Regions from separate parts of the Comamonas sp. E6 genome, predicted to be linked through region 1. Evidence: predicted binding sites of a transcription regulator. Region 1 holds the regulator's gene; each other region holds the start of a gene.
The links. Region 1 encodes FNR, which switches genes on or off when oxygen is low (the NO sensors DNR and NnrR bind a similar motif). Its sites were predicted from a motif close to TTGATNNNNATCAA; they were not measured.
Positions count from the first base shown of each region.

Region 2: cydD (thiol reductant ABC exporter subunit CydD) is a predicted target of FNR. The motif match lies at 2,048-2,061, and genes of this name have one in related genera.
Region 3: cyoA (ubiquinol oxidase subunit II) is a predicted target of FNR. The motif match lies at 3,676-3,689, and genes of this name have one in related genera.

Region 1 is NZ_BBXH01000015.1:131,808-139,161, reverse strand. Features, by position in the region: gene ccoP (cytochrome-c oxidase, cbb3-type subunit III) at 1-210, shown strand, start outside; gene ccoG (cytochrome c oxidase accessory protein CcoG) at 293-1,735, shown strand; gene CSE6_RS14475 (FixH family protein) at 1,862-2,167, shown strand; gene CSE6_RS14470 (hypothetical protein) at 2,425-2,688, shown strand; gene fnr (fumarate/nitrate reduction transcriptional regulator Fnr) at 2,752-3,474, opposite strand; gene hemN (oxygen-independent coproporphyrinogen III oxidase) at 3,743-5,125, shown strand; gene CSE6_RS14455 (sulfite exporter TauE/SafE family protein) at 5,129-5,842, shown strand; gene CSE6_RS14450 (HD-GYP domain-containing protein) at 5,953-7,197, shown strand; gene CSE6_RS14445 (bifunctional diguanylate cyclase/phosphodiesterase) at 7,194-7,354, shown strand, end outside.
Region 2 is NZ_BBXH01000020.1:624-7,977, forward strand. Features, by position in the region: gene CSE6_RS17740 (ABC transporter substrate-binding protein) at 1-681, shown strand, start outside; gene CSE6_RS17745 (nitronate monooxygenase family protein) at 967-1,923, shown strand; gene cydD (thiol reductant ABC exporter subunit CydD) at 2,164-3,894, shown strand; gene CSE6_RS17755 (amino acid ABC transporter ATP-binding/permease protein) at 3,891-5,615, shown strand; gene CSE6_RS17760 (cytochrome ubiquinol oxidase subunit I) at 5,647-7,236, shown strand; gene cydB (cytochrome d ubiquinol oxidase subunit II) at 7,250-7,354, shown strand, end outside.
Region 3 is NZ_BBXH01000008.1:137,003-144,356, forward strand. Features, by position in the region: gene cyoC (cytochrome o ubiquinol oxidase subunit III) at 1-464, opposite strand, end outside; gene cyoB (cytochrome o ubiquinol oxidase subunit I) at 457-2,463, opposite strand; gene cyoA (ubiquinol oxidase subunit II) at 2,526-3,581, opposite strand; gene CSE6_RS07330 (MFS transporter) at 3,920-5,260, shown strand; gene CSE6_RS07335 (tripartite tricarboxylate transporter substrate binding protein) at 5,378-6,376, opposite strand; gene CSE6_RS07340 (LysR family transcriptional regulator) at 6,565-7,354, shown strand, end outside.

The DNA of each region.
Region 1 (7,354 bases):
ATGGATGGCAAGGGCAACCCCGCGCTGGGAGCTCCTAACCTGACCGATGACATCTGGCTGCATGGCTGGGGTGAGGCGGCAATCGTCAACATCGTCAACAACGGCAAGCACAATGAGATGCCTGCCCAGAAAGAGAAGTTGACGGAGGCGCAAATTGCCGTGCTGGCTTCCTATGTCTGGAGTCTTTCGAATACGCAAAACCAGAAGTAATGCGTTTTGAAAAGGCGGTGCCCTGGCACCGCCTTTTTCGCGTTTCAATTTTCAGTAATTACAAAAATATTAAGGAACTGCGATGCCGTGCGATCAGGGGAAGCCCCGAAAAGTCATACCGATCACGCCTGAGCCTCATGAGGGCGGGCCTGAGCTGGTGCCTATGTTCGCTTCCGAGCAAAAAGTGTACTCACGCTCAATCAGTGGCGTGTTCTCACGGTGGCGCTGGGCCATGGTGTTTCTGACCCAGATCGTCTTCTACGGCCTGCCCTGGCTGCAGTGGGGCGAGCGCCAGATGGTGCTGTTCGATCTGGGGGCCCGGCGCTTCTATCTGTTCGGACTGGTGCTGTACCCGCAGGACTTCATCTATCTGACGGGGCTGCTGATCATCAGCGCGCTGGGGCTGTTCCTGTTTACCGCCGTGGCCGGGCGCCTGTGGTGTGGCTTCTCCTGTCCGCAGACGGTCTACACCGAGATCTTCATGTGGATCGAAAGCAAGGTCGAAGGCGATCGCAGTGCCCGCATGCGTATCGACAAGAGCGGCTGGACTTTGGAGAAGATCTGGAAAAAGTCGCTCAAGCAGTTTCTCTGGATCGCTCTGTCTCTTTGGACAGGTTTCACCTTTGTCGGCTACTTCGTGCCCATCCGTGAGTTGGGTGTGGAGTTGATGGCCTTCCAGGGCAGCTGGCAGATCTTCTGGGTGGCGTTCTACGGCTTCGCCACCTACGGCAACGCCGGCTATATGCGCGAGCAGGTCTGCAAGTACATGTGTCCCTATGCACGCTTTCAGAGTGCCATGTTCGACAAGGACACCATGATCGTCAGTTATGACGCCGAACGTGGTGAAGCTCGCGGCCCGCGCAAGAAAGACGTTGACTACAAGGCACAGGGCCTGGGGGACTGCATAGATTGCAAGCTTTGCGTTCAGGTCTGCCCCGTGGGTATCGATATCCGCAAAGGACTGCAGTACGAGTGCATTGGCTGCGGTCTGTGCATCGATGCCTGCAACTCCGTGATGGACAAGATGGAGTATCCGCGTGGCCTGATCCGATTGACCACTCAGAATGCCGTAGCCAAGGCCTGGAAGCAGGTGCAGGTGATTCGCCGCATTTTCCGCCCGCGTGTGCTGATCTACTCGGCCGTGCTGGTGGCCCTCAGCGCCGCCATGATCGCCAGTCTGGTGCTGCGCGAGCCGCTCAAGGTCGACGTGATTCGCGACCGTGCTGCGCTTTCGCGCATCGTGGCGGGCGGCAAGCTGGAGAACGTCTACCGTCTGCAGATCATGAACGCCACCGAGTCCGAGCAGCGCTACCGTATCAGCGCCGTGGGCCTGGAGAATCTGGAAGTCGCATCCGAGCAGGAAGTGAGCGTTGGCCCGGCAGAGACACGCGGCATTGCGGTGCGGCTGCAGATTCCGTATGGCTCGGCAACTCCCGGCTCGCACCCCGTACACTTCAATGTGGATGCAGTGACTGCCGGAGCAGGGCGTATTTCCGAGAAGACGGTGTTCCTGGTGCCGCGTTAATGCCAGGTCTTGCCGGTCTTCGTGAGCCATCACGGAGGCCGGATAAGGGCACCGCCAATCGGCAACAATTTATGCCACCCTGCCATGTGTGCTCGGGTGGTCAGAATTTTGGAAAGAGGTTTCATCATGTCGGCAGCACAAGCCAAGGTCTCGCAAACGGCCAAGATCATCCACCCCGAGGACGGCAAGCCCTGGTGGAAGTTTGCCCATGTCTGGCTCATCATCGCCGGCCCGGTGATCGTGGTGATTGCCGGCTTTGTCACCGCATACATCGCACTGAGCAGGCCCGATCCCGTGATTGACCCTGACTACTACCGCCATGGCATGGAAATCAACCAGCGCCTGAGCGAAAGTGAAAAAAGCCTGGCCCCAGCAGTCACCGGCCGCAATCATGCGGCCACGCCAGCCAAGGATCATCCGCTGGATCGCTGAGCGCTCCGGCGCTTGCTCCGCCAAGGTCGCTTTTGCGGCCTTTTTTGTTGCCGATATCAAAATCAGAGCGTGTTGCGCATGCACCGTCTAACGTTAATGTAGAAGTAAATGGTTTTTTGATATTCGGATTGCGCAAGGCGCTACTGAAAAGAGAGTAATTCAGGGTTTCCCGCCACGGTGCATGCCCGCAGTCCTGCATGAACGGTCACCACTGTTGTGCAAAATATGACCAAGCCCACAGCCCAAGGAGAATCAGGATGGATGCTCGACGCTGGATGTGGATTGTCTGGCCGGCCTTTCTGGCGGCGGCAATCATGGAGATGGTGGTTTTCGCCTTTGTGGACCCGCTGGATGTGCACTGGCTGGGCTCCCCCCTGGACTGGTCGCGCCAAGCCATCTATACGGTCGCTTTTTTTGCCTTCTGGGTCGTGACCCTGATCGGAGGTGCGATGACGGTGATGCTGGGTCGCTCCGTCAGCGATCTCAATGGCGGCATCGTTTCCGAGCCTCTGCCCGATTAATTCGCACAGACAAAAAAGCCCGCTGTCCGCGGGCTTTGTCTTGAGAGTGTCTGTCGACTCGGTTCAGTTCTGGCATTGCTGGCTGTTGACGATGCGTTTGAGCGCCTCGGTATCCAGGATGCGCAGGTGGCGCTGCTTGACTTCCACAATACCTTCCTCTGCAAATTTGGAGAAAGTGCGGCTCACGGTCTCGAGCTTGAGGCCCAGGTAACTGCCGATTTCTTCGCGCGTCATGCGCAGCACCAGCTCCGACTTGGAAAAGCCGCGTGCCGACAGGCGCTGGACCAGGTTCAACACAAAGGCCGCCAGGCGCTCTTCGGCACGCATGCTGCCCAGCAGCAGCATCACGCCATGCTCGCGCACGATTTCGCGGCTCATGACCTTGTGCACATGGTTCTGCAGGGCAGTGACCTCGCGCGAGAGCTGCTCCAGTTTGTCAAACGGCATGACGCAGACCTCGGCGTCTTCCAGGGCCACGGCATCACAAGTGTGGTGGTCGTTGACGATGCCGTCCAGACCAATGATTTCGCCAGCCATCTGAAAGCCTGTGACCTGATCACGTCCGTCTTCGGTGGCCACGCTGGTCTTGAAGAAGCCGGTTCGAATGGCATACAGAGAGGTGAACTCTTCGCCATTGCGAAACAGCAGCCCGCCGCGCTTGACCTTGCGGCGCGTGGCCACAATCTCGTCAATGCGCTCCATTTGTTCATCGTCCAGGCCCATGGGCATGCACAGTTCACGCAGATTGCAGTTGGAGCAGGATGCTTTGATGGTCTGAAGATTCATGGGCTTTTTGCAACGGCGCAGACAGACACAGAGTGGAGAGTCGCGCTGGTCATTGACCTCGTGGTTGAAGATGAGATGGATCAAATTGTCGCAGCACTTGCCTTGAGGTCTCTTGATTTTCATCAAGGACAGGGTGATTGCCTTGGGGCACATTGCCTGTATTCGTTCAAAAACATGCGCTTTTGCCTATTTTGGGCATGATTTTCAGGATCTGATTTCCATTGAAATCTGCTCTATACAGAGTGTGGGCGCACCCTAACTCCCAGTTATGACCGCAGTCACGCCTGAGTTGCTGAGCCGCTTTGATATCCCCGGCCCACGCTACACATCGTTCCCAACAGCCGACCGTTTTGTTGAGGCTTTTGGTGCAGACGACTACATACTGGCACTCAAGCAGCGCAAGACGCATTCTGGCTCGCGCGCTTTGCCCCTGTCCGTTTATGTGCATGTGCCGTTCTGTGAGTCGCTTTGCTATTACTGCGCCTGCAACAAGATCGTGACCAAGCATCACGAGAAGGCTGCCGAGTATCTGGACTACCTGAGCCGCGAGCTGGCCATGCATACCGAGCATTGCGGCAAAGGTCAGCTCGTAAGCCAGCTGCATCTGGGCGGAGGCACACCGACCTTCTTCAGCGATGCCGAGTTGCAGCAGCTGATGGTTTTGATGCGTGAACATTTCAAGCTGGATCCCGCGGGCGAGTACTCCATCGAGGTCGATCCGCGCACCGTCAGCAACGAGCGGCTGAGAGCTCTCAGGGACATGGGGTTCAATCGCCTGAGCTTTGGCGTGCAGGACTTTGATCCCGCGGTGCAGAAAGCGGTGCACCGCGAGCAGCCCGCCGAGCAAGTCTTTTCGTTGGTGGCCGAGGCGCGCCGCCTGGGCTTTGTCTCCATCAATGTGGACCTGATCTACGGGCTGCCCAGGCAGACGCCCGAGTCTTTTGCGCGCACGCTGGCACAGGTCAATGAGCTGCGCCCCGATCGCATTGCACTGTATGCCTATGCGCATCTGCCCGAGCGTTTCAAGCCGCAAAGGCGTATCGAATCGGCAGACCTGCCTATGGGACAGGACAAGCTGAACATGCTCTCCGGCGCAATTGATGCATTCATGGATGGCGGCTATGTCTATGTAGGCATGGACCACTTTGCGCTGCCTGACGACTCTCTGGCCATTGCCAAGCGCCAGGGGCGCCTGCATCGCAATTTTCAGGGCTACAGCACCCAGCCTGATTGCGACCTGATTGCACTGGGCGTATCGGCTATCGGTAAGGTGGGTGCGACCTACAGCCAGAACGTCAAGACTCTTGAAGAGTATTACGATGCCGTCGATGGAGGCATGTTGCCCGTGCAGCGCGGACTGGCGCTTTCGCGTGACGATCTGGTGCGCAGAGCCGTCATCATGTCCATCATGTGCCAGGGTTCCGTCCTGTATGAGCCCATGGAGCAGGCCTGGCTTATCAATTTCCGCGAGTACTTCGCTGCGGAGCTGGATGCGCTGGCAGAGATGCAGCGCAACGGCTTGGTCGAGCTGTCCGTCGAGGGCTTCAAGGTCACTGGTCTGGGCTGGTTTTTTGTGCGCGGAGTAGCCATGTTGTTTGACCGATATTTGCAGGCCGACCGGAACCGCGCCCGCTTTTCGCGCATCATCTAGCGCATGTTGTTTTCGCTGGTCTGGACTGCTTTGATCATGGGGCTCGTGGGTGGGCCCCATTGTCTTGTGATGTGCGCTGCCCCCTGCAGTGTGGTCACAGCAGCGAAGCCTGTCGGCGGCGGGCAGCCAGTTGTCGTGCTCGGCCTGCAAAAACGCCAATGGCTGCGTACCAGCCTGTTTCATCTGGGGCGCATCGCTGCCTATGCCCTGCTGGGCGGGATCGCGGCCGTGGCCATGGAAAGTCTGGCCTGGCTGACCAGTCAGACAACGGCATTGCAGAGACTTTGGACGCTGATGCATGTGGCGGTCATGGCCTGGGGGCTGGCCATGGTGGTGCAGGCGAGGCAGCCAGCCTGGCTGGAGCGGGCGGGGCGTTCCGTCTGGGCCAGGGTTCAGCCCTGGGTCACCGCGCCGGGCGGCAGTCTGGCAGCGGGCTTTGCCTGGGCACTGATGCCTTGTGGTTTGCTGTATTCGGCGGTGTTGGTGGCGGCCTTGAGTGGCGGCGCCTGGCAAGGTGCTTTGTCCATGGCAGCCTTTGCCGTTGGTGGTGCACTGTGGTTGCTGGCGGGGCCCTGGCTGTGGCAACTGGGGCAGTCGCATGTCAATGCATTGCGGGCCAGGTGGGGCACCAGAGTTGCAGGTCTGATGCTGATTGGCGTTGCGAGTTGGGCTTTGTGGATGGACCTGGTCTACAAACCCAGTCTTTGGTGCCGATAAGTCACACAAGAGGGGGTTGTTGACGCTGTTTGCATCCCAACAGACCCTAGTCATGCTTGAGCAGTCATGGAACTGCGGAATAATGTCTCATCTTGTGTGTAGCGCCCAAAGTGAATCGTTTCGTTGCTATTGATATCGGACAACTGCGTATCGGCATGTATGTCCATCTGGAGACTGGCTGGTTGCGCCATCCGTTTCCCGTCAGCAGCTTCAAGATTGTCAATGACGAGCAGTTGCAGACACTCAGGACCCTGAAGCTCAAGGCAGTTCAGGTCGATCTATCGAGAAGCGATCTGGAAGCTGCGGCAGCGCCTCCGGCCGAAGACCCTCAACCCGCTCCTGCCCCCCCCGAGAACGATGCGCATGCCTGGCGCAACAGTATTTTGGGCGTGCAGTCCAGGTTTCTGGGCGCGGTTTCCGTATTTGATGACGTGCAGGCCTTGTTGCCTGTCAACCCCGAGAAGGCGCGGACAACGACGGATATGCTGGTTGCACAGCAAGTCGTCAAACTGGCGCAGGCTCGTGATCTGAGTTTGCATCTGCTCGCGGATACGGGGGGCGCCACCTTTGGCGTACATGGTGTCAATGTCTCCGTGCTGAGCCTGTTGCTGGGTAAGACGCTGGGCCTGTGCGATGACGTATTGAAGGATCTGGGCACGGCGGCCCTGTTGCATGACATCGGCAAGCCGGGGCTTGAGATTTCTGCATCGGCCAATGCACTGAATCAGGGCACGGGCCGCACGCCTCTGCGAGAGACCGTGTATGCGCGTCATGTCGGAGAGTCGGTGGCATTGGCTCTATCCATGGGCTATCCTCCTTCCGTCACGACGGCCATCGCCCAGCATCATGAATGGGCCGATGGTTCAGGCTTTCCACTTGGCTTGCTGGCCGAAGATATGGACATTGCCGGACAGATCCTGGCACTGGTCAATAATTTTGAGCGCTTGTGCAATCTGCCACTGCAAGGCAACGAAATGACGCCTCATGAAGCCATGGCTGCACTGTACGGACAGTATCGCCAGCGATATGCGCCCGATGTGCTCAAGGCATTCGTGCAGACCTTGGGGGTCTATCCACCGGGCTCTTTGGTGGAACTAAGCGATGGGCGGATGGGCGTGGTGGTGTCTGTCAACACCAGCCAGTCGCTCAAGCCGAAGGTGCTGACCTATGACATGCAGGCGCCGCAGAAGCTGCGGTTCGTAGATTTGCTTGAATATGTGGGTTTGGGTATTCGCCGGGGCTTGACGCGAAATCAGCTTTCTCGAAATGCGTTAGAAGCTTTACAGCCGCAAAGGCGTCTTTGCTACTTTTTTGACAGTTCTGCAGCACCTGCTGCCGAGAAAGACCTCGCGTGACTTTGCAGCAGAGTTTTCTGATTGACCCTCTGCTTGCCTCCATGCTCGATGGTTTGCAGGAGGCGGTCTGGCTGCTGGATGCGCAGACATTGCGTGTCGTGCATGCCAATGCAGCCAGTATGCAGCTCACGGGCTACACGCCCGAGCAGGCGCAGGA
Region 2 (7,354 bases), on a different contig from region 1:
GCAAAGATTTCCACCCACCTGGCCACCGTAGGCATCACGCGGCTGGCGTTGGTGTTCGAGGAGCGTCCCGATGCACAGGAGCTGACGGCCTTGGTGACCAAGGCCGTGAACCCCAGCGGGGCCAAGCTGGTCGCATCGGCCATGCTCAAGAGCCGAGGTGGCTCGGACAAGGCTGTGCAGGAGCTGCAGGCTGCGAAGACTTCGCCTCAAGCCATCCTGTTGGTGGCTTCCAGCCCTGCCACGGCGGCATTTGTCGAGGCATATCGCATGGAGGGCGGTACCGCCCAGGTCTATGCCACGGCCGAGGCCGATATCGAGCAGTTGGCCAAGCGTCTTCCTGTGGAGTACATGAGCGGTCTGTCGATTGCCCAGGTGGTGCCCAGTCCCTACAAGGTCTCGGGCAAGCTCAACAAGGAGTTTCGCGACGCGACGATTGCTGCGGGCAAGTCCCTGGACGTTCCGGTGAGCTTTGCGATGATGGAAGGCTTTGTGAATGCCAAAGTCATCGTGGAGGCCATGCGTCGCAGCCAGCCGGTGACGCCGGAAAAAATGAGTGCCGCCTTGCGCGGGCTGGAGTCTTATGACCTGGGCGGCTACTGGGTGAACTTCAAGCCCGGGCAAGTGGGATCCAAATATGTGGACCTGTCCATCGTCAATGCCGCCGGGCGTGTGACGCAGTAAGAAACCAAGGCCTGACGCAGCACCGCGTTCAGGCCTTTTTTGCGCCTGCTCCCATCACGATGCTCCTCCGTACACAGAGAAGGCAAAAACTGTTGCCCTGGGGACAGGGAGTGGCGCCATGGCAGGCGAAACTGGCCAAAGGCCAGTAGGACTGGCTTCACCGTCGGCACAGGGGTGCAAACAGTGAGCCGTCCTCCGAACTGCTTCTGAAATAAGAGCTGCCGGCGTATCTGGAACAAACGCTGCAGCCCTTTTTTATTGATAAAACGAAGAAGGAGACAACATATGTCCAAGCTGCCACCCGCCCTCAAAAAGCTGGCTTTGCCTGTCATCGGCTCGCCGCTTTTCATCATCAGCAATCCCAAGCTTGTCATCGAGCAGTGCAAGGCCGGTATCGTCGGCTCCATGCCTTCTCTCAATGCCCGCCCGGCCGAGCAGCTGGAGGACTGGCTGGCAGAGATCACCGAGACTCTGGCGGCCTGGGACAAGGCACATCCCGATCGCCCTTCTGCACCATTCGCCATCAATCAGATCGTGCACAAGAGCAATGACCGTCTGGAGCACGACATGCAGGTCTGCGCCAAGTACAAGGTGCCCATCATCATCACCAGCCTGGGTGCGCGTGAAGATGTGAATCAGGCCGTGCATGGCTGGGGCGGTGTGGTGCTGCACGACATCATCAACAACAAGTTTGCTCGCAAGGCCATTGAAAAAGGTGCCGATGGCCTGATCGCCGTGGCAGCCGGTGCTGGCGGCCATGCGGGTGTGAAGAGTCCATTTGCCCTGGTGCAGGAAATTCGCCAATGGTTTGACGGCCCTTTGGCGCTGTCCGGCTCGATTGCCACGGGTGGCTCGATTCTGGCGGCCCAGGCCATGGGGGCGGACTTTGCCTATATCGGATCGGCCTTCATTGCCACCGACGAGGCGCGCGCCGTAGAAGCCTACAAGCAGGCGATCGTCGAGGGCAGCTCCGACGACGTGGTCTACAGCAATCTGTTCACAGGCGTGCATGGCAACTATCTGGCACCTTCGATTCGTGCGGCCGGTCTGGATCCGGAAAACCTGCCCGAATCAGACCCCAGCAAGATGAATTTTGGCGGTGGTGCGCAAAAGGCCTGGAAAGATATCTGGGGTTGTGGGCAGGGTATCGGTGCCATTGACAAGGTGCAGTCCACGGCGGAGCTGGTGGCTCGCCTCAAGCGTGAGTACGCCGAAGCCAAGGCAAGCCTGCTGGTTGCCTGAGGCAGTTCACTATCTTCTGTGCCAACGGCGTCTTCGGACGCCGTTTTTTATGGGCGGCTTGCTCGCTTGATGTTGCTCAAGCACGACTTGTGCAAGGGTTAACCCTTGTTAAATCGCTTCGGAGTTGATGCGTATCAATGTAGGCCTGGTCCTGCAATTGGCTTTTGCATATCAAGTCATGATGATTGTCAAAAGAAGAGTAGTATTCCGTTAATTTCAGTAAATACTGAAAATTGAGAAATGCAACACACCCCTTCTTCCTCCACCGACAACCAGGTCGATACAGCACATGCTGAGTTGGCGAGCGTCATCCGTCGCCCTAGCGCGGGAGCTGTGTGGCAGGTGTTTGCCGGGCTGATATGGCTGCCGCAGGCAGCCTTGCTGGCCTGGGCTGTGCAACTCATGGCCAACGGTCAGGGCATGGCGGCCGTCTGGCCCATGGCTGCTGGCGTGTTGTTGCTGGGCTTGCTGCGAGCCTGGGCAGAAGGCCATGGCGGCATGCTGGCTAACCGTGCAGCGCGCGCGCAGCTCAGCAGCTTGCGCGCCCGGGTGGCGCAGTCGCTGGCTCAGACATCGCCGCTGGACAAGAGCCGCCCAGCTTCCGGCCAGGCGGCTAGCGCCATGGCCGAGCAGGCCGAGGCCATTGTTCCGTGGCTGGCGCGTTACCAGAGCGCGATGTGGCGTGTGCGTTTGCTGCCCTTGGTGATTTTGGCTGCCGTGGCCTTGCAGTCATGGGTCGCTGCTCTGATTTTGATGGTTGCCGCGCCGCTGATTCCGCTTTTCATGGCGATCGTGGGCTGGCGTGCCAAGGCGGCCAGCGAAGAGCAGATGCTGCAGCTCGGTCATATGAACGCTTTCTTGCTGGACCGCCTGCGTGGCCTGAGCACGCTACGTGCACTGCATGCCGTGGAGCTGACGGGCCAGCGGCTGCGTGACCATGCCGAAGACCTGCGCACCCGCACCATGCGCGTGCTGCGCATTGCCTTTCTGTCTTCTGCGGTGCTGGAGCTTTTCTCGGCACTGGGTGTGGCCATGGTGGCCGTCTATATAGGTTTTCACCTGCTGGGCACGCTGAATTTCGGCGCCTGGGGCGACAAGCTCGGTCTGGGCCAAGCCATGTTCGTGCTGCTGCTGGCGCCGGCATTTTTCGAGCCTTTGCGCGATCTCTCGGCCGTCTGGCATGACAGAGCCGCAGGCGAGGCCGCACTGCAGACCTTGCAGAGCATGCAGGCGCAGTCCATGCAGATTGTCGGTGCACAACATGCCGCTGAAGCATCTCCGGTCGATGAGCAGTCATGGCCTGGCCAGCCTGTGTCCGTAAGCGTTTCGGGACTCAAGGTTCAGGCGCCAGGCAGTGACTCCAGCCTCGCGCCGCTGTCTTTGCACATACAGGCCGGCGAGCATGTGGCGCTGTGGAGTCCCAGCGGCAGCGGCAAATCCGTGCTGCTGGCGCAGATTGCTGGCCTTTTGCCGGTACAGCAAGGCCGTATCGAAATCGACCGGCAAACGCTTGAGGCCGGCAGTGCTACCCAGCTGCGCCGGCGCATGGCCTGGCTGGGTCAGTTGCCCCATGTCTTTGCCGGCTCGGCCGCGCGCAATATTGCGCTGGGGCGCAGCTCGGTAGGACCCAAGCAGATTGCCGAAGCTACGCAGCTGGCGGCACTTGATGAGGCCCTGGAGCATCGCCCCGGCGCAAGCCTGGGTGAGGGCGGCGCAGGCCTTTCCGGTGGCGAGGTGGTACGTTTGGCTCTGGCACGTATGGCCGCGCAGACACGGGCCGGACTGCTGCTGGTCGATGAACCTACTGCTCATCTGGATCCCGAGACAGCAGCCCAGATTACGCAGTCTCTGCGCCATATGGCCAGGGGGCGCACCATGCTGGTCGCCACCCACGATGCACAGCTGGCCGCTGCCATGGATCGCGTGATCGAGCTGCCGCTGCTGCGACCGGCGCGGGAGCCGCAGCCATGAAGATGCGAGCCATTTCAATGCGCGAGATGCTGAAGCTGCTGGGCCAGATGGCGCCGCACAAGCTCTGGCTGGGAGGTGCCGCCCTGGCAGCGCTTACGGTGCTGATGGGCATGGCATTGCTGGGTTTGTCGGGCTGGTTCATCACGGCCACGGCCCTGGCCGGGCTGGTGCCTGCCACGGCCCTGGTGTTCGATGTGTTCATGCCCTCGGCCGGCATTCGCCTGCTGGCTGTGGGCCGCACCGGTGCCCGCTATGCCGAGCGCCTGGTGACTCACGACGCCACACTGGCTGTGCTGGCCGCTTTGCGCCAGAGACTGTTCCTGAGCTGGGCTCGCCCGCAGGCCGCCCGTCTGCTGCTGCAGCGCCCGGCCAGGCTGTTGCAGCGTCTGACCTCCGATGTGGATGCCCTGGACAATCTTTATCTGCGCCTGCTGGTGCCCGCCGTAGCGGCGCTGGGCGCGGCCTTGCTGGCGGCTCTGGCCTACGGGTTCATGCGCTGGTGGCTGGGCCTGTTGACCCTGGCGTGGATGCTGCTGACTGGCTGGGGCATTGCCCTGTGGCATGGCTTGCGCAGCCGCAAGGCCGCTGTACGCCGTGCCATGGCACTGGAGGCCATGCGTGCCCAAACCGTGGATCTGGTTGCAGGCCAGACCGAGCTGCTAATGGCAGGCCAGTTGCCTGCCCAGGTGCAGCAAGTGCTGCACAGCGATGCGCGCTGCGCCCAGGCCGATGAGCGGCTTTATCAATCCGAAGCGGCTGCCGCCCAGGCTTATGGTGCGGTGTCTGCCATTACTTTGAGCGCATCCGTGCTGTTGATGGCCTGGTTGATGGAACAGGGCCGCATCAACGCGCCGGTTGCTGCGCTGGGTATTTTGCTGGCACTGTCGGCAATGGAGCCGTTTGCAGCTCTGCGCAGAGGGGCAGAACAGGCCGGGCGTACCTGGCTGGCGCTGCGCAGGCTGGCTCCACCGCTGGCGGCCAAGGCCGAAGCGGCAGAGAGTCCGCAGCAGCCTGTGCAGAAGCTGGCCGTCAGCCTGCAGTCTGTCCGACTTCGTCAATTGGGTCCGATAGACCTGAACGTGCGCCAGGGCGAGCGCGTGGCGCTGATCGGCAGCAGCGGTGCAGGCAAGACCAGCTTGCTGCATTTGATGGCGGGTGAGCTGCAGCCGGACGAAGGCGTGGTTCAGGCCTGCGGCTGCAGCTGGATGACACAGAGAACCGAGCTTTTTCAGGACAGCCTGCGCAACAACCTGAGGCTTGCCGATGCCAAGGCCGACGATGAGCAACTGTGGGGCGTCCTGCAGGCTGCAGGTCTCAGAAGCGACGTCATGGCCCTGCCACAGGGGCTGGACACCATGCTGGGTGAAGGCGGCCTGGGTCTGTCCGGAGGCCAGTCGCGCCGGCTGGCACTGGCCAGACTGCTGCTGAGCCCGGACCGCTGCTGGCTGCTTGATGAGGTGACCGAGGGACTGGATGCCGTCACTGCTGCCGATGTGCTGAAGCGGTTGGTGCAGGCGGCTGAGAGCGGCTCGCGAACGCTGATTTTTGCCACGCATTGGCAGCGTGAGGCGAGCCTCGCCGATCGCATTGTGTATCTGCAGGCAGGACAGGTAAGAGCGCAAGCCCTGCGCGGCACGCCAGAGTTTGAGCAGTTGATGGCAAGGCTGCGACCCGATGTGCTGGGTGCTGTTGCACCGCAGTCCATATGTTTTTCCGATTGATTTTTGAAGTACCGAGAGAAAGGACCTGACCATGGACCTCGACATCGTCGATTTATCGCGACTGCAGTTTGCGATAACGGCGCTCTACCACTTTCTGTTTGTGCCGCTGACACTGGGCCTGTCCATACTCGTTGCCATCATGGAGACGGTGTATGTGATGACCGGACGAGCCATCTGGCGCGACATGACCAAGTTCTGGGGCGTGCTGTTCGGCATCAACTTCGCCATGGGCGTGGCCACCGGCGTGGTGATGGAGTTCCAGTTCGGCATGAACTGGAGCTACTACAGCCACTATGTGGGCGACATCTTTGGTGCGCCGCTGGCGATCGAGGGTTTGATGGCCTTCTTCATGGAGGCAACCTTTGTCGGCCTGTTCTTCTTTGGCTGGGATCGCCTCTCCAAGGTCAAGCACCTGATCGTCACCTGCCTGATGGCCATAGGCACCAACTTCTCGGCACTATGGATTCTGGTCGCCAATGGCTGGATGCAGAACCCCGTGGGTGCTACTTTCAACCCCCAGACCATGCGCATGGAAGTGAATGACTTCTTTGCCGTGCTCACCAATCCCGTGGCACAGGCCAAGTTTGTGCACACGGTGTCGGCGGGCTATGTCATGGCCTCGCTGTTCGTGCTGGGTATTTCGGCCTGGTATCTGCTCAAGGGTCGTCACATCCATCTGGCCAAGCGCTCGATGACGGTGGCCGCATCCTTTGGTCTGGCTGCTTCGCTGTCGGTGGTAGTGCTGGGTGACGAATCCGGCTACCTGTCCTCGGAACACCAGAAGATGAAGCTGGCGTCGATCGAAGCCATGTGGGAGACCGAGCCCGCACCGGCCTCTTTCACGGCCTTTGGTTTCCCCGACCGCGAGGCGCGCGAGACCCATTTTGCCGTGCACATCCCATGGGTCATGGGCCTGATCGGTACGCGTTCGCTGGACACCCAAATTCCCGGCATCAACGAATTGGTCAAGAGTGCGGAGGGCAATATCCGCAACGGTATCGACGCCTATGACGCGTTGCAGACCATTCGCAAGGCCAGGACCGATGCCGAGATTCCCGCCGAGGCACGTCTGCGCTTTGAGAACAATGGCGCCAATCTGGGTTACGCCCTGCTGCTGATGCGCTATGTGGATGACCCACGCAAGGCGACCGAAGCACAGATCCATCAGGCAGCAATGGATACCGTGCCGCCGGTCGGTCCGCTGTTCTGGACCTTCCGCATCATGGTGGCCCTGGGCATGTTCTTCATCGTGCTGACCGGCACCTTCTTCTGGCTGGCTGCCCGCCACAGGCTTGATGCCTACCCCTGGCTGCTCAAGGTTGCCGTGTTCTCGATTCCGCTGCCCTGGATCGCCGCCGAATGCGGCTGGGTGGTGGCCGAGCTGGGTCGTCAGCCCTGGATCATCGAAGGCGTGCTGCCCACGGCCATGGCGGTTTCCAATCTGGGCGCGAAGACGCTGTTGCTGACCATTGCCGGCTTTGTGCTGATTTACACCGTGCTGCTGGTTATCGAGCTCAAGCTGATGGTCAAGGCCATCAAGAAGGGCCCCGAGCATGAGAGCGAACCTCACCTCAGCCTCTACGAACCCATGATCAAGAAGCTGGCACGCGGCCAAAGCTGAGAGGAGCAACCAAATGATCTTGCATGAACTGATTTCATATGACGTGCTGCGCCTCATCTGGTGGCTGCTGCTCGGCGTGCTGCTGGTGGGCTTTGCCGTCACCGACGGCTTTGACCTC
Region 3 (7,354 bases), on a different contig from region 1:
TGGATACCGTGCGTGCCCACCAGTGTGAAGAAGGACGACAGGAAGGCGCTGCTCTGAGGCGTTGCACCTTGATGGATCAGGTGGTGGAACTCATAGAGTTCCACGGCCAGGAAGGCTGCGCCCAGCAGGCCGGTGACGGCCAGCCACAGCAGAGTGCCGTTCACGTTCTTCTTCTGCTTTTGCAGCATGGCAAAGCCGAAGGTGATGGACGACATCAGCAGGAAGGCCGTGTTGACGGCCACCAGCGACAGATCGAACAGATCCTTGCCCGAGGGGCCGCCTGCATAGCTGCGGCCCAGCACGCCATAGGTGGCGAACAGTGCGGCAAAGATCAGGCAGTCGCTCATCAGGTAGAGCCAGAAGCCCAGCGAGGTGCCGTTTTCCGGATGAGGCTCGTGCGCGAGGTGGTACTCGCGAGTAGCCAGGGCGGCTGCGCCGCCAGCGTTGATATGTGTATTAGACATGGGCTGCTGCAAGCTGCTTGGTACGTGCTTCTTCCGATGTGGCCACTTCGGCCGCAGGGATGTAGTAGTCACGCTTGTAGTTGAAGGTATGAATGATCGAAGCCAGGATGGTCGCGACGAACGAAGCGATCGTCAGAGGCCACATATGCCAGATCAGAGCAAAGCCCAGAACGGTGGACAGGCCGGCAATCACCACGCCGGCGCCGGTATTGGCGGGCATGTGGATGGGCTCGAAGCCGCTCAGCGGACGCTGATAGCCATGCTTCTTCATGTCGGTCCAGGCGTCGATGTCGTGCACCACGGGTGTGAAGGCGAAGTTGTACTGGGGAGGGGGCGAGGAAGTGGCCCACTCCAGGGTACGGCCTTCCCATGGGTCGCCGGTCACGTCACGCAGCTCGTCGCGCTTCCAGATGGACACGGCCAGCTGGATGAAGAAGCAGCCGATACCGGCAGCGATCAGGGCAGCACCGCAGGCAGCGATGATGAACCAGATCTGCAGCGAGGGATCGTCGAAGTGGTTGGCGCGGCGAGTCACGCCCATCAGACCCAGGATGTACAGGGGAGTGAAGGCAACCCAGAAGCCGACCAGCCAGAACCAGAACGAAGCCTTGCCCCAGAACTCATTGAGTCGGAAGCCGAAAGCCTTGGGGAACCAGTAGTTGATGCCGGCAAACACGGCAAACACCACGCCGCCGATGATCACGTTGTGGAAGTGAGCAATCAGGAACAGCGAGTTGTGCAGCACGAAGTCTGCGGGAGGCACGGCCAACAGCACACCGGTCATGCCGCCGATGGCGAAGGTGACCATGAAGCCCACAGTCCACAGCATGGGCACCGAGAAGCGGATGCGGCCGCGGTACATGGTGAACAGCCAGTTGAAGATCTTCGCGCCCGTGGGGATGGAGATGATCATCGTGGTGATACCGAAGAAGGTATTCACGCTGGCACCCGAGCCCATGGTGAAGAAGTGGTGCAGCCACACCAGGTAGGACAGGATGGTGATACACACGGTGGCGTAAACCATCGAGGTGTAGCCGAACAGACGCTTGCGGCTGAACGTTGCCACGATTTCGGAGAACACGCCGAAGCAGGGCAGGATCAGGATGTAGACCTCGGGGTGGCCCCAGATCCAGATCAGGTTCACGTACAGCATGGGGTTGCCGCCCAGCTCGTTCGTGAAGAAGTTGGTGCCGACGTAGCGGTCCAGCGACATCAGCACCAGGGCTGCGGTCAGCACGGGGAAGGAGGCCACGATCAGGGCGTTGGTGCACAGGGCAGTCCAGGTGAAGACGGGCATCTTCATCAGGTTCATGCCGGGAGCGCGCATCTTGATGATGGTCACGATCAGGTTGATACCTGACAAGGTCGTGCCCACACCGGCGACCTGCAGGCCCCAGATGTAGTAATCAAGACCCGTGCTGCCGCTCTGGTGACCCAGATTGGACAGCGCCAGCCAGCCGGAGGTGGAGAACTCGCCCAGGAACAGGGAGATCATCACCAGCACGGCGCCGCCGGTGGTCATCCAGAAGCTGAAGTTGTTCAGGAACGGGAAGGACACGTCACGTGCGCCGATCTGCAGAGGAACCAGGTAGTTCATCAGGCCGGTCACGAAGGGCATCGCCACGAAGAAGATCATGATCACGCCGTGGGCCGTGAAGATCTGGTCGTAGTGGTGAGGAGGCAGGTAGCCCATGTTGTCGCCGAAGGCCATGGACTGCTGCAGACGCATCATCACGGCATCGGCAAAGCCGCGCAGGAACATGACCAGACCGAGGATCATGTACATGATGCCGATCTTCTTGTGGTCGATGGAGGTGATCCAGTCGTTCCACAGCGGAGCCCAGAGGCGGAACTTGGTGATGCCGCCGACCACGACGAGGCCGCCAAGCACCACGGCAATAAAGGTCAAGAGCACGATGGGCTCATGCGTCATGGGAATCTGGTCCCATGTGATACGGCCCAACAGCCAGTGGGAGGCCGGGGTTGTTGTTTCAGACATGTTGAGTCTCTTTTGTCGTATTGGAGCGGCTGGGCGGTGAGCGCATCCGCACCGTGAACTACTTATTGCTGTGCGACAGCTCCGGAGGCGGCGACTTCGTCGAGCAGGGCGACAACGCGGTCAGCGTCTTTGGAAGTGCAGACATCCAGGGGCAGGGCCACGCTGGAGGTCTTGCTGTGGTGTGCAGGTGCCTTGCCGCCGGCGGCGTCGATGGCCATCATTTCGTTCATGCACATCTTGCCGTCTTCCACGCAGCGGTTGAGGACCTTGTGGTACAGGCCTTCGTCCACGCTGGCGAAGCGTTCAACGGGGTTGCGCTCGCTGGGCTTGGCCAGATCGATATAGGCATCGCGTGTCAGGGCCTTGCCTTCGGTCTTGGCCTTGGCAACCCACTGATCGAACTGCTCGTTTTCCAGGCCGTGGAACTTGAAGGTCATGCCCGCAAAACCAGCGCCGCTGTAGTGAGAGGACTTGCCGCCATAGACACCTGGCTTGTTGATCACGGCGTTCAGCTCGGTCTGCATGCCGGGCATGGTGTAGATCATGCCGGCCAGATCAGGAACGTAGAACGCGTTCATGGTGTGGGTGGAGGTCAGCTTGAAGTGAATGGGGCGATCCACCGGGGCAGCCACTTCGTTGACGGTGGCAATGCCTTGCTCAGGGTAGAAGAACAGCCATTTCCAGTCCAGAGACACGACCTGGATCTCCAGAGGCTTGACGTTGGGGTCCAGAGCCTTGGTGGCGGAGATGCGGTCCAGGGGACGATAAGGGTCGAGCTTGTGGGTGCTGATCCAGGTAATGGCGCCCAAAGCGATGATGATGAGCAGGGGAACCGTCCAGATCACCAGTTCCAGAGCAGTGGAGTGGTGCCATTCGGGGTCGTACTTGGCTTCGGTGTTGGACTGGCGGTATTTCCAGGCAAACAGCAGCGTCAAAAAGATGACGGGGACGATGATGAGCAACATCAGCAAAGTGGCCGTAATGACCAGATCGCCTTGCTGCTTGGCGACATCGCCAGCTGGGTTGAGGACGACGGCCTTGCTGCAACCTGCGAGGGTTGCGGTCAAAGCGGCCGCTGAGAGCCACGCGGGCCCACGGATTTCCTTGATTTTTAACATGCTTTGGGCGTGACAAAGTCGCGCTTAGGTGTAAACGCGGATTACTGGATCTCGGCAAATGTAATACCAAACAGTGGCTTGTCCATTGGACATTTTGTCCAAGGTCAACAGCTCGAGATTGGAAATGCGCTATGCGACAAGGGTTTAGCGGCTTTGGCATGTGGACAAACTTTGAGCTGACAGGGCTTGAAATTGTCAAATCAGCCCTCAGAAACGGGGCCTGCACGGGGCTGGGCCGACAGTGTTCAGGGCAAAAACTCTATTGCAGCTGCACATGCTTGGGCGTAGAACGGAAAGCGTCCCCGGGACTGAAAAGTAAGACAAGGAGTTGTACCTTTATGACAAGCATGAACCCGTCCGTTGGTCTTACTCAGCAAGACTATGAGAACTCGGAAACCCTGGCCTATGCGCATACCGACGAGGATGTGACCCCCGGCGAGATTGCCGTGGGGGTGATCATCGGGCGCTCTTCCGAGTACTTTGACTTCTTCGTGTTCGGCATCGCCTGCGTGCTGGTGTTTCCCTCGCTGCTGTTTCCCTATCTATCCAAGCTCGATGGCACGCTGGCCGCGTTTGCCATCTTCTCACTGGCCTTTGTGGCCCGCCCCGTGGGCACGGCGCTGTCCATGGCCGTGCAGCGGGTCTGGGGGCGTGCCACCAAGCTGACTCTGGCGCTGCTTCTGCTGGGCGTGTGCACGGTGGGCATGACCTTCCTGCCGAGCTATGAGACAGCGGGCATGAAGGCCGTCTGGGCGCTGGTGATCCTGCGCATCGGCCAGGGCCTGGCGCTCGGGGGCTCCTGGGACGGCTTGCCTTCGCTGCTGGCCATGTCCGCGCCGCCGAACAAGCGCGGCTGGTATTCGATGATCGGTCAGCTCGGGGCGCCGCTGGGTTTCATCATTGCGGCGGCGCTGTTTGCCTATCTGTACTCCAGCCTGACGGCCGACGAGTTCATGAGCTATGGCTGGCGCTACCCCTTCTGCGTGGCCTTCGCCATCAACGTGGTGGCGCTGTTTGCGCGCCTGCGTCTGGTCGTGGGCCAGTCCTATACCCAGCTTCTGCAGGAGCGTGAGCTGGAGCCCATCAGCGTGACCAGTCTCATGGCCAACGAAGGCCGCAATGTGATGATCGGCGCCTTCGCTGCACTGGCCAGCTTTGCGCTGTTCCATCTGGTGACCGTGTTCCCGCTGTCCTGGATTTCCATGTACTCCGACCAGTCCATGACCGAAGTGCTGGTGGTGCAGATCATCGGTGCACTGCTGGCAGGCGCGGCCATCATGCTGTCGGGCTGGCTGGCGGACCGAGTGGGGCGTCGCAACACCCTGGGCACCATGGCCTGCCTGATCGGCATCTTCAGCTTTCTCGCGCCCTGGTTGCTGGGCAGCGGCAGCACCGGCAACAATGTGTTCATCCTGGTGGGCTTTGTGCTGCTGGGCCTGTCCTACGGCCAGGCATCGGGCACGGTGACATCCAACTTCTCGTCGCGCTACCGTTACACCGGTGCGGCCCTGTCCACGGACATGGCCTGGCTCATCGGTGCGGCGTTTGCGCCTCTGGTGGCCTTGGGTGTCTCGGCAAAGTTCGGTCTGGTGGCTCTGGGTATCTATCTGCTGTCGGGCGCCTTGTGCACGCTGGCGGCCCTGGGCATCAACCGTGCCATCGAGGCGCGCGACCAATAAGAAGTTAGTGAACTTCCCTGCAAAACGCCCGGTGCTTGCATCGGGCGTTTTTCTTGATGCCAGAGGACATGAAAAAGCCGCCTGCAAGAGGCGGCTTTTTATCGACTGGAAGACGGATCAGTCCAGTGCCAGACCGGCCTTCTTGATGACATCACCGAAACGCTTGCTCTCGGAGGCCATGAAGGCCTTGAACTCGGCAGGCGTGGGATTGAAGGATTCGTAGCCGAAGGCTGCGAACTTGTCCTTGACGTCCTGGCCTGTCAGGGCCTGGCGCACATCGGTGCGGATCTTTTCGATCACGGCGGGGGGTGTGCCGGGACGCACAGCCAGGGCATTCCAGCCGATGGCAGTGAAGTCCTTGGGGCCGCCCGATTCGGACACCGTGGGCACGTTCTCGAAGCCGGCAATGCGGCTGGGAGCTGCCACGGCCAGGAAGCGCAGCTTGCCGCCACGCACCAGAGGGCCTGCAGTGCCCAGGGAGCCCAGGGCAAAAGTCAGCTCGCCATTGGCAACGCCCTGGTACAGCTGGCTGGTTTCCTTGTAGATCACATGCTCCATCTTGGTGCCGGTCTGGTTTTCCAACAGGGCCGAGCCCAGGTGAACAGGGTTGCCAACGGACCAGGAGCCGTAGTTCAGCTTGCCGGGGTGCGCCTTGGCGTCGGCAATCAGGTCGCCGATGGTCTTGTAGGGGCTGTTGACGGGCACGCAGACAAAGAAGAAGTTGCGGAACAAGGGCATCAGGATTTCGAAGTCCTTGTTCAGGTCGTAGGGCAGCTTCTTGAACAGGTGGGGGTAGGCGGCGATATGGACGTTGTCCAGCTGGATCATGTCCGTGCCGTCGGTTGCGCCGCGCTTGAATTCGCTGATGGCGATGAAGCCGTTGCCGCCGGGACGATTTTCCACCACCACGGGCTGACCCCAGGCGCGGCCCAGCTTGTCGGCCACCAGGCGCGACAGGCCATCGGGGCCACCGCCTACCGGGAAGGGGTTGATGATGCGCGAGGACTTGGTGGGCCACTTGTCGCCCTGGGCGAACGAGGGGGCTGCCACGGCTGCGGCAATGGCGCCGAGTGCGAATGCAGCTTGGCGACGGCTCATATTGAGCTTATGGGTCATTTTGTCTCCCTGGAAGGATGTCGATGATGAATTGCGTGTGGACCACGCATTGTTGATATCGTCGGCTGTTATTTTTAGATATTCAGGCCCAGTTGATTACATTGTGTCACTTGGGTCATAAACACCTAGGTCTAGCTGAGGCTAGCAGCTATAGCAAAATAGCATAGCTTGTTTTGAAAGGTGTGAGCATGAATCTGCAGCAGATAGAGACCTTTGTTCGGGTGGCCGAAGTGGGGAGCTTCAGCAAGGCTGCGGTACTGCTGGACACTGCCCAGCCGGCGCTCAGCCGTCAGGTACGGGCCCTGGAAACCGAGTTGCGCGAGACCCTGCTGATACGCACCGGGCGCGGCGTGACGCTGACCGATGCGGGGCGCCGCCTGCTCGAGCATGGCCATGCCATCATGCAGCGCGTGGCCATGGCCAAGGAGGATCTGGGCAGTCAGCGCGACGAGCCCGTGGGGCGTATCACGGTCGGCTTGCCGCCGAGCCTGGCGCGGCGCCTGACCCTGCCCCTGATCGACGGCTTCAGTCGCGAAATGCCCAAGGCCAGGCTGGCGGTGGTCGAAGGTTTTTCGATGAATATCTCGGAGTGGCTGACTTCGGGGCGCATGGATCTGGGCCTGGTCTACACGCCGGAGCCGCACCCGCAGATCGAGGTCTCGCCCGTGCTCGAAGAGCGCCTGTGCCTGATCGGCCCGGCCAGCACGCTGGCAGGGCGCACCAGCATTCCGTTCGAGCATCTGGCCGAGTTCCCGTTGATCATGCCCCAGCACGGGCAGATTTTCCGCAAGCTGATGGAGGCCCAGGCCACGCTGTCCCAGGTCAAGCTCAATGTGGTCTGGGAGGTTTCCAGCGTGCCTGCCATTCTGGATCTGGTGCGCGGCGGCTATGGCTATGCGGCGCTGACCGATAGCGCCATGCACAGTCATGCCACGGATGCTGCGCTGGTGGAAGTGCCTATCAAGTCGCCGCATATCG